2 regions of the Streptomyces sp. 71268 genome follow, and region 2 is predicted to be linked to the other one. Evidence: riboswitches for the same ligand, from Rfam matches in the RefSeq annotation. Region 2 holds a riboswitch; the other holds the start of a gene.
The links. Region 2 has a riboswitch for glycine ahead of gcvT (glycine cleavage system aminomethyltransferase GcvT). Riboswitches for the same ligand answer to the same signal wherever they lie in the genome.
Positions count from the first base shown of each region.

Region 1: linked by a shared signal. The riboswitch ahead of gcvP (aminomethyl-transferring glycine dehydrogenase) and the one ahead of gcvT (glycine cleavage system aminomethyltransferase GcvT) in region 2 are both predicted to bind glycine.

Region 1 is NZ_CP114200.1:566,627-572,142, reverse strand. Features, by position in the region: gene OYE22_RS02045 (MerR family transcriptional regulator) at 1-125, shown strand, start outside; gene OYE22_RS02040 (DNA polymerase IV) at 161-1,651, shown strand; gene OYE22_RS02035 (PRC-barrel domain-containing protein) at 1,634-2,032, opposite strand; glycine riboswitch at 2,155-2,253, shown strand; gene gcvP (aminomethyl-transferring glycine dehydrogenase) at 2,435-5,320, shown strand.
Region 2 is NZ_CP114200.1:2,275,614-2,281,129, forward strand. Features, by position in the region: gene OYE22_RS08295 (enhanced serine sensitivity protein SseB C-terminal domain-containing protein) at 1-26, opposite strand, end outside; gene OYE22_RS08300 (enhanced serine sensitivity protein SseB) at 202-993, opposite strand; partial or broken gene OYE22_RS08305 (AAA family ATPase) at 1,324-1,872, opposite strand; glycine riboswitch at 2,594-2,709, shown strand; gene gcvT (glycine cleavage system aminomethyltransferase GcvT) at 2,861-3,997, shown strand; gene gcvH (glycine cleavage system protein GcvH) at 4,128-4,505, shown strand; gene glyA (serine hydroxymethyltransferase) at 4,553-5,516, shown strand, end outside.

The DNA of each region.
Region 1 (5,516 bases), 1.7 Mb from region 2:
TGGTGTGGCGGGACGTGGAGGCGGCGCTGTCCCAGTTGCACGGGGAGCGCGTGGACACCGGCGAGACGCTGGCCCGCCACCACCCCGGGGACGAGCTGGCCAGGCGGCGCAACCGCGCGGTCTGAGCCCGGTTGTCAGTGGCGTACGGCACTATCGTGGTGTGAGGGGTGCGCCAACAATCCTGCATCTGGACATGGATGCCTTCTACGCGGCGGCGGAGCAGGCATCCAAGCCCAGCTTGCGTGGGAAACCGGTGATCGTCGGGGGGCTTGGGCCGCGCGGCGTCGTGTCCACGGCCTCGTACGAGGCGCGGGTCTTCGGGGTGCACTCGGCCATGGCCATGGCGCAGGCCCGCCGGCTGTGCCCCAACGCCGCCTACCTCACGCCGCGCTTCTCGCTGTACCGGCAGGTCAGCGACGTGGTGATGGGACTGTTGGCGAGGCTGTCGCCGCTGGTGGAGCCGCTCAGCCTGGACGAGGCGTTCGTCGATCTCGAAGTCGGCGGCGTGGAGCCCCGATTGGAGGCGGCCCGCGCGGTGGGAGAGCGGCTGCGCCGCGACATCGCCGCCGCGACCGGGCTCTCCGGGTCGGTCGGGCTCGCCGGCTCCAAGATGCTCGCCAAGATCGCCTCCGAGCAGGCCAAGCCCGACGGCCTGGTGGTGATCGAGCCGGGCACCGAGATGGCGCTGCTCGGGCCGATGTCGGTGCGGGCCATCCCCGGAGTCGGTCCGGCGACGGCCGAGGCGCTGCGGCGCGCCGGCATCCACACCGTGGCGGAGTCGGCCGAGGCCGGGGAGGCCGAGTTGGTGCGGCTGCTCGGCAAGGCCCACGGCGCCTCGCTGTTCGCGCTGGCCAGTGGGCGGGACGAGCGCCCGGTGGTCGCCGACCGGGACACCAAGTCGGTCTCCGTGGAGGACACGTTCGACGAGGACCTCACCGACCGCTCGCGGGTGCAGTTCGAGGTGGCCCGGCTCGCGGACCGGTGCGTGGAGCGGCTGCGGGAGGCGGGCAGGTCGGGGCGCACGGTCGTGGTCAAGGTCCGGCGCTACGACTTCTCGACGCTCACCCGCTCCGAGACGCTACGCGGCCCCACGGACGACCCCTCGGTGGTGCGGGAGGCCGCGCGGCGGCTCATCGACGGCGTGGAGACGAGCGAGGGAGTGCGCCTCCTCGGCGTCGGCGTCACCGGTCTGGCCGACTACACGCAGGAGGACCTCTTCGCGCAGGCCGCCATGGAGCGTGAAGCGCTGGAAGGGGCCCAGCGGGCCCGGGACGAGGCTTCGGGCAGACCTGACCCCGGGCCGGCCCCGGGCCCGGAGAGCGCCCCGCAGGGCCCCATATTCGAGCCGTCGCCCGAGCTTCCCAGGCACTGGCTGCCGGGTCACGACGTCGTGCACGCGGAGTACGGCCCCGGCTGGGTGCAGGGCAGCGGCGTGGGGCGGGTGACCGTGCGGTTCGAGCAGCCCTGGTCGGCGCCGGGCCGTGTGCGGACGTTCGCCGTCGACGACCCGGCCCTCGCGCCTGCCGAGCCCCTGCCGTTGGTGCGCCCGGAGATACCGCCCGGGGCGCCGGCAGCCGACCTGCCGGCCGTGGACATCGGGGCCGGCGGCGGGGTGGCGGCCGGCGCCGGCGGGTCAGCCGTCGGAGGGTGAGCCGCCCGGACTCTCCTCGCCGGCGATGCGCCCGAAGCCGGTGTCCGGGGGAGGGGCGGGGCCGCGCCGCGAGGTGTCGAGCCCGTAGTGCCGGTAGAGCTGGACCTCCTGCTCGGGCGAGAGGTGCCGGCCGACGCCGAGGTCCGGGGCGCCCTTGATCAACGCCCGGTCGAACGGGATGCGCAGCGTCTCGTCGACCACCTCGCTCGGCTCCAGCGGGACGAAGACATCGCGCCCGAACAAGCCGGTGCGCACGGCTGCCCACTCGGGTTCGCCCGTCGCGTCATCGAGATAGACCTCGTCCACCGTGCCGATCTTCGTGCCGTGGCGGTCGAACGCCTTGCGGCCTATCAACTGCCGCGGGTCGGTGTCCGTGTGCACCGTCCATCACCTCCAACAAAGTCATGACTGCCCCCTATGACACCTACGTAAGGCCAGATCCAGCTCGTCGGCCACTTGAGGGGCTGGCCGACATCGCCGCTGGTAGGCTGGCAGACGGCTGTCGACCCCGTGCGGGAGAGCTCTCCGTCGCAAGCTGGCGGGGGCGCCGAAGGAGCAAATCCTCCCCGGAATCTCTCAGGCACACGTACCGTACGGACGAGGTCACTCTGGAAAGCAGGGCGGGTCACGGGCAACATGCCGGAGCCCTTCCTCACCGACGGTGAAAGCCGGATCGCTGCGCGGGCCGGTGAAGCTCTCAGGTTGAGATGACAGAGGGGGAGGCCGTACGGGCACCAGCGCCTTGGTGCCCCCCAAGGTCGCTTGACCAGGAGGCCCCCGTAGATGACCGCACACCGCATCTCCCTGACCGAGTTGGAGCGCGGCACGCCCTTCGACGAGCGCCACATCGGGCCTGACCGCGAGGCGCAGGCCAAGATGCTCGCCCAGGTCGGCTTCGGCTCGCTCGACGAGCTGACCGCGGCAGCCGTGCCCGACGTGATCAAGAGCGCCGAGTCGCTGCGGCTGCCCGACGCCAGGACCGAGGCGGAGGTGCTCGCCGAGCTGCGCGAGCTGGCCGACCGCAACGAGGTCGTCACGCCCATGATCGGCCTCGGGTACCACGGCACGTTCACCCCGCCGGTGATCCTGCGCAACGTGATGGAGAACCCGTCCTGGTACACCGCGTACACGCCGTACCAGCCCGAGATCTCGCAGGGCCGCCTCGAGGCGCTGCTGAACTTCCAGACCGTGGTGTCCGACCTGTCCGGGCTGCCCACCGCGAGCGCCTCCCTGTTGGACGAGGGCACCGCCGCCGCGGAGGCCATGGCGCTCTCCCGCCGGGTCGGCAAGGTCAAGCAGGGCGTCTTCCTCGTCGACGCGGACTGTCTGCCGCAGACCATCGCCGTCATCCAGACCCGCGCCGAACCGACCGGCGTCGAGGTCGTCGTCGCCGACCTGTCCGACGGCATCCCGGACGAGATCGCCGAGCGCGGTGTCTTCGGCATCCTCCTCCAGTACCCCGGCGCTTCCGGCGCACTCCGCGACCCGCGCGCCGTCATCGAGCGGGCCCACGAGCTCGGCGCCGTCGTCACGGTCGCCGCCGACCTGCTCGCCCTCACCCTGCTGACCTCGCCCGGCGAACTCGGCGCCGACATCGCCGTCGGCAGCACCCAGCGCTTCGGCGTGCCGCTGGGCTTCGGCGGTCCGCACGCCGGGTTCATGGCCGTCGACGACAAGTTCGCCCGCAGCCTGCCGGGCCGGCTGGTCGGCGTCTCCGTGGACGCGGACGGCAACAAGGCGTACCGGCTGGCGCTGCAGACCCGCGAGCAGCACATCCGCCGTGAGAAGGCCACCAGCAACATCTGCACCGCGCAGGTCCTGCTCGCCGTGATGGCCGGCATGTACGCCGTCTACCACGGCCCCCAGGGCCTGGCCGCCATCGCGCGCCGTACGCACCGCTACGCCACCGTGCTCGCCGAGGGGCTGCGGGCCGGCGGGGTGGAGGTCGTACACGAGGCGTACTTCGACACGCTGACCGTGCGGGTTCCGGGTCGGGCCGCCGAGGTCGTGGCCGCCGCGCGCGAGGCCGGCGTCAACCTGCGGCTCGTCGACGCCGACCAGGTGGGCATCGCCTGCGACGAGACCACCGGTCGCGCGCAGCTCGCCGCCGTGTGGGGCGCGTTCGGTATCAACGCCGACGTGGAGGCGCTGGACGCCGCCGTGGCCGACGCGCTGCCGCAGTCGCTGCTGCGTACCAGCGACTACCTCACCCACCCCGTCTTCCACCAGCACCGCTCCGAGACCGCGATGCTGCGCTACCTGCGCAAGCTCGCCGACCGCGACTACGCGCTGGACCGAGGCATGATCCCGCTCGGCTCCTGCACGATGAAGCTGAACGCGACCACCGAGATGGAGCCGGTGACCTGGCCGGAGTTCGGCGGGCTGCACCCGTTCGCGCCCATCGAGCAGGCGCAGGGCTACCTCACGCTGATCAGGGAGCTGGAGGACCGGCTCGCCGAGGTCACCGGCTACGACAAGGTCTCGCTCCAGCCCAACGCCGGGTCGCAGGGCGAGCTGGCCGGCCTGCTGGCCGTGCGCGCCTACCACCGGGCCAACGGGGACGAGCAGCGCACCGTGTGCCTGATCCCCTCCTCCGCGCACGGCACCAACGCCGCGAGCGCCGTGATGGCCGGCATGAAGGTCGTCGTCGTCAAGACCGGCGACGACGGCGAGGTCGACACGGCCGACCTGCACGCCAAGATCGAGAAGCACGGCAACGAGTTGGCCGTGCTCATGGTCACCTACCCGTCGACGCACGGCGTGTTCGAGGAGCACATCAGCGACATCTGCGCCGCGGTGCACGACGCCGGCGGCCAGGTGTACGTGGACGGCGCCAACCTCAACGCGCTGGTCGGCTTGGCCAAGCCGGGCCACTTCGGTGGCGACGTCTCGCACCTGAACCTGCACAAGACGTTCTGCATCCCGCACGGCGGCGGCGGCCCCGGCGTCGGCCCGATCGGCGTGCGCGCGCACCTGGCGCCGTTCCTGCCCAACCACCCGCTCCAGCCCGAGGCCGGCCCCGAGACCGGCGTGGGCCCCGTCTCCGCGGCGCCCTGGGGCTCGGCCGGCATCCTGCCCATCTCCTGGGCGTACGTGCGCCTGATGGGTGGCGAGGGGCTGCGCCGCGCCACGCAGGTCGCGGTGCTCAGCGCCAACTACATCGCCAAGCGGCTCGAACCGCATTACCCGGTGCTGTACACCGGCCCGGCCGGGCTGGTGGCGCACGAGTGCATCGTCGACCTGCGCGGACTCACCAAGGAGACCGGCGTCACCGTCGACGACGTCGCCAAGCGGCTGATCGACTACGGCTTCCACGCGCCGACGATGTCGTTCCCGGTGGCCGGCACGCTCATGATCGAGCCGACGGAGAGCGAGGACCTGTCCGAGCTCGACCGCTTCTGCGAGGCGATGATCGCCATCCGTGCGGAGATCGCCAAGGTGGGTTCCGGCGAGTGGTCGGCCGAGGACAACCCGCTGCGCAACGCCCCGCATACGGCGGCCACGGTCGGCGGCGACTGGGACCACCCGTACAGCAGGGAAGAGGCCGTGTTCCCGGCCGGCGTGGCGGCCTCGGACAAGTACTGGCCGCCGGTTCGCCGGGTGGACGGGGCGTTCGGTGACCGCAACCTGGTCTGCTCGTGCCCGCCGCCGGAGAGCTACGAGAGCTAGGCGGTCCGGCGTGGTGCGTGGTCGCGACTGACCGACGCGCGACGGACATGCGAGGGGGCCGGTTCGGCGGTGACGCCGGGCCGGCCCCTGGTGTTTCGTGCTGCGTGCTGCGTGCTGCGTGCTGCGTGCTGCGTGCTGCGTGCTTGGTGCTGCGCCGTACGTGTCCGCGCGGTGCTCGTACTCGCGTGGTGCTGGG
Region 2 (5,516 bases):
GCCTCCTCGACCTGCCCGGCGGGCACACCCGCCCCGCCTCGCCCGCCACCGCCGAGATACGAGTCGCTGCGCACCCCCCTGTCCGCGCCCGCGCTCACCTGGTTACGCCCCTTCTGTCGGCCGATGTCCGGGGCGTCGTCGCACGCCCCGCCCGGTCATCCAACCAGCTTACGAGTCCCCCTCGACAGCTCCCGCACGACGTCACACGTCCCGGTCGAAGAACGGTCGCACCCGCCCCAGCATCCAGTCCGCCACCGGGTCCTGGGCGATGTCCAGCAGGACGAGCTGTACCGGCCAGGCCACCGGGACCGCGCCGAGCGCCCGGCCGAGCGCGTCCAGCACCAGGGCGCGCGCCTGCGGGTCGGGCCGGTCCACCTCGACGCCGACGAACAGGGCCGGGGGCTGGCCCTCGACGCTGGCCAGGGCCCGGCGCGCGGTCCGCACGCCGGGCGTCGCCGTGAACTCGATGCCGGCCGCGGCCAGGAAGTCGACCGGCTCGTCTTGCCAGTCGGGCTCGTAGAGCAGCACCCGGCCGCCCGACGCGGCCCCGTCCAGGGGGGTGCGGCCGGCGCGGCACAGTTCGGCGACGGCGGGCGTCGGGAGCGGGACGCCGACCGCGCCGCCCGGGTTCACGACGATGCCCACCTGTGGGGGCAGCCCACGGGCGAACTCGACGGCCGGGGCGACGGTGAAGGACATCTGGCCGCCGGTGAGCGCGTGGAACTGCGCCTCGGAGCTGAAGACCGGGGTGAAGGCGGCGCCGTCCAGTTCGATGGTGGCGAGGTCCAACTCGGTGCTGTCCGGGCCACCGCCGCGCGGCAGCGGCACCCATATCAGGCTGCGCCCGAGTACCTCGACGACGCGGGCGCCCGCGCCCGTCCGCTGTTGTCCGTCCGGGCCCAGCGCGAGCGAGGCGGCCAGCACCTCTTCGAGCTCGTTGCACGGGAAACCGCCGACAGCCGGGGAGGTTTCGTGTCGCTCAGGGATGCTCATCTCGTCCAACCACCGTCTCGTCCGACCTGCCTACGCACCCTAACGGCTGCACCCGCCCCCGCTCCCGCGGGCCACCGCCCGCCCGGGCGCACGGCACCCTTCGCGGGCGCCTGCCCACCGGGTCCCGCGCCGGCACGCGGCGCGGGCGCGGGAGCCGCCGGCGCCCCGTCGGGCGCGTGGGGTGCCCCGCGTACAGACAGACGCGCGGGGCGCCGCGTACGGGTGCACGGAGGTGGCGCCCCGTCGTGTCCCGTTGCATCTCGGGGCGCCCCGTACCCGGCGCGCCGGGCCGCCCTCGCCGCGCGGGCGCGAGCGCGGGCGGCTACGGGTCTAGTCGAACCCGATGTCGGCCAGCGCCCCGGCCGCCGCGCGGTCCAGCAGGACCGCCGACGCGCAGCCGGCCGGCGGGGCTCCCGCGAGCGCCTCCGCGCGCAGCCGACCGACCGCGGCGCGGTGGCGGCCGAAGGCGTACGGGGAGACCCCACGGCCCCGCGCCGCCTGCCCGGCCAGGGCCACGCCCGGCGGCACGTCCAGCAGGACCAGGTGGAGGGCGACGCCGCGACGCCGCGCGCAGCGGGCCAGCCAGCGGCGTACCCACGGCATGGTGCCGCAGTCGTGGACGACGACGCTGTCGCCGGAGCGCACGGCCCGGCGCAACCCCGCGTAGTGCGCCAGGCGCACCAGCGGTCGGTAGGCGGAGTAGGCCAGCCACGGTGGCATCCGGCGTTCCCAGCGGTCCCTGGCGTCCTGCGAGTCGACCCGCCGCACCGGCCGGCCCTGCGCGTCACGGGCCGGCACCACCCGGCGGATCAGGGTGCTCTTCCCGCTGCCGGGCAGCCCGGAGACGACGACCAGGTCACCGGCGACGTAGCGCAGCTCGCGCACCCGGGCCGGCGGGGCGGCTGCCACGGCTGCCGTGGGCGGGGCTGACGGGGTCGGCGGGGCTGACGGAGCCGTCGGGACGGCCGGGACCGGCGGTCGCGGTGGGGCGCCGGCGGCGCGCGCCCGTGGGAGGTGGCCGCCGCCGTCGGGCACGCGCGGGCCCTGGTCACCGGCGGACTCCGGGGGCGTGGGGCTACTGGCGGGCTCCTCGCCGGGCGGGCCCCCGGCGCGCCGTTCGCCGACGCCGGGGTCGGCCGAGAGGCGCTCGCCCGAGGGGCCGTCAGCCGTGGAGTGGTCGGCAGTGGAGCGGTCAGCCGTGGAGCGGTCGGCCGTGGAGCGGTCGGCTAAGTCCGTCAGCGTCGCGCCGGGCTGCGTGCGGGCCCGGTCCGCCGGCTGGGCGTGGGCCCGGCCGCCGGCGCGCAGGTCGCGGACCCGGGGGCCGCGGCCCGGCCGCACCAGTTCCCCGGCCGCCCGCGCCCGCTGCCGCGACGGCGCGGCTGGCGCGGTCACTGGAGGTGTTCGTGACTGTCCCGCCTGCGTGCCCTGACCCTGCAACGTGATCGTCCTCCCCGAGCATGACGGCGGCGGTCACCACGGTCCGTATCCACCGAGTGTAAAGAAGAGGTAATACGCCCCACCGGAGATTTGGGTGCCGGACCGGGGGTCCATCGCTCGCCTGTCCGTGTCATGATGTGCGCGCAACTGCATACTGGCCGCTTGAATCCATGCGGGAGAGTTCCCGGACCAGCGATGATCTGCTCGATCAGCCGCCCGGGACGCCGAAGGAGCAAGTCCTCCCTTGAATCTCTCAGGCCCCGATACCGCGTGGATGAGGCAGATCTGAAAAGCGAGCCGTTCGCGCGGCTCCACCCAAGGTGCAAGCCTGCCCCGCTCCGCGGGGGGTCAAGGCGAACCTCTCAGGTTCCGATGACAGATGGGGAGGATGTCCTCGCCAGCCCTGCCCACCCCCTGGGAGTCCGCACCGATGAGCAGCCTGCCCGATTCTCCGCGCCGCACCGCCCTCGACGCGACCCATCGCGCGCTCGGCGCCACCATGACCGACTTCGCGGGCTGGGACATGCCGCTGCGGTACGGCAGTGAGCGCGAGGAGCACGTCGCCGTCCGCACCCGCGCCGGCCTGTTCGACCTCTCCCACATGGGCGAGATCACGCTGACCGGCCCGCAGGCCGCCGAGGCGCTCGACTTCGCCCTCGTCGGCAACCTGTCCTCGGTGGCCGTCGGCCGCGCCCGCTACACCATGATCTGCGACGCCGACGGCGGCATCCTGGACGACCTGATCGTCTACCGGCTGGCCGACCAGACGTACCTGGTGGTGGCCAACGCCTCCAACGCGCAGACCGTGCTGGACGCGCTGACCGAGCGCGCCGCCGGCTTCGACGCCGCCGTCCGGGACGACCGCGACGCGTACGCGCTGCTCGCCGTCCAGGGCCCCGAGTCCCCCGGCATTCTGAAGTCGCTGACCGACGCCGACCTGGACGGGCTCAAGTACTACGCGGGCCTGCCCGGCACCGTCGCCGGCGTCCAGGCGCTGATCGCCCGTACCGGGTACACCGGTGAGGACGGTTTCGAGCTGTTCGTCGCCCCGGGCGACGCCGAGACCCTGTGGCAGGCGCTGACCGAGGCCGGCGCGCCGGTCGGGCTGATCCCGTGCGGGCTCTCCTGCCGCGACACGCTGCGCCTTGAGGCGGGCATGCCGCTGTACGGCAACGAGCTGACCACCGCGACCACGCCCTTCGACGCCGGGCTCGGCCGCGTGGTGAAGTTCGAGAAGACGACCAACGGTGGCCGCTTCGTCGGCCGCGAGCCGTTGGAGGGGGCGGCCAAGCGGGCCGCCGAGGCCCCGCCGCGCAAGCTGGTCGGGCTGGTCGCCACGGGCCGTCGGGTGCCGCGCGCCGGGTTCTCCGTCGTGGCCGCCGACGGCACCGTGATCGGCGAGGTGACCTCCGGCGCCCCGTCGCCCACCCTCGGCAAGCCGATCGCCATGGCCTACGTGGACGCGGAGCACGCCGCTCCGGGCACCGAGGGCGTGGCCGTGGACATCCGTGGGACGCACGAGCCGTACGAGGTCGTCGCGCTCCCCTTCTACAAGCGCGAGCGCTAGCCGCCGCCCCGGTCCCACCCGACCGAGGTGTCCGTTTGCTTTCCGTACGGCACCTCGGCGGCGTTTGTCCGTTCCATCGTTTTCCCGCCCCCTTGCACGACCACGCCATCGCGTACAGGAGAATCAGGTCATGAGCAACCCCCAGCAGCTTCGCTACAGCAAGGAGCACGAGTGGCTGTCGGCCGCCGAGGACGGCGTGTCGACGGTCGGCATCACCGAGCACGCCGCGGGCGCGCTCGGCGATGTCGTCTTCGTCCAGCTCCCGGAGGTCGGCGCCGAGGTCACCGCGGGCGAACCCTGCGGTGAGCTGGAGTCGACCAAGTCGGTCAGCGACCTGTACGCGCCGGTAACCGGTGAGATCACCGAGGTCAACCAGGACGTCGTGGACGACCCGTCGCTGGTGAACACGGCCCCCTTCGAGGGTGGCTGGCTGTTCAAGGTGAAGATTTCGGACGAGCCGGACGACCTGCTCTCCGCCGACGAGTACACGGCCTTCACCGAAAGCTGAGCACCTTTCCACGTGACCCTGACGCCTCTGATCTGATCGGGATGCCGATGTCGACTTTCAACAGTTCCCTCCACGAGTTCGACCCGGACGTCGCCGCCGCCGTCGACGCCGAGCTCCACCGCCAGCAGTCCACCCTGGAGATGATCGCGTCGGAGAACTTCGCTCCGGTCGCCGTCCTGGAGGCCCAGGGCACGGTCCTCACCAACAAGTACGCCGAGGGCTACCCGGGCCGCCGCTACTACGGCGGCTGCGAGCACGTGGACGTCATCGAGCGGATCGCCATCGACCGCATCAAGGCGCTGTTCGGCGCCGAGGCGGCCAACGTGCAGCCGCACTCGGGCGCGCAGGCGAACGCCGCCGCGATGTTCGCGCTGCTCAAGCCCGGCGACACGATCATGGGCCTGAACCTCGCGCACGGTGGGCACCTGACCCACGGCATGAAGATCAACTTCTCCGGCAAGCTCTACAACGTGGTCGCCTACCACGTGGACGAGCAGACCGGTCAGGTCGACATGGACGAGATCCAGCGGCTGGCCAAGGAGCACCGTCCGAAGCTGATCGTGGCCGGCTGGTCCGCGTACCCGCGCCAGCTCGACTTCGCGGCCTTCCGCCGGGTGGCCGACGAGGTCGGCGCGTACCTGATGGTGGACATGGCGCACTTCGCCGGCCTGGTCGCCGCGGGTCTGCACCCCTCGCCGGTGCCGCACGCGCACGTGGTGACCACCACCACGCACAAGACGCTCGGCGGCCCGCGCGGCGGCGTGATCCTGTCCACGGCCGAACTCGCCAAGAAGATCAACTCGGCGGTCTTCCCCGGTCAGCAGGGTGGCCCGCTGGAGCACGTGATCGCGGCCAAGGCCGTCGCCTTCAAGATGGCGGCCTCGGAGGAGTTCAAGGAGCGCCAGCAGCGCACCCTTGAGGGCTCGCGCATCCTGGCCGAGCGGCTGACCCAGGCCGACGTGGCCGAGGCGGGCGTGGCCGTGCTGTCCGGCGGCACGGACGTGCACCTGG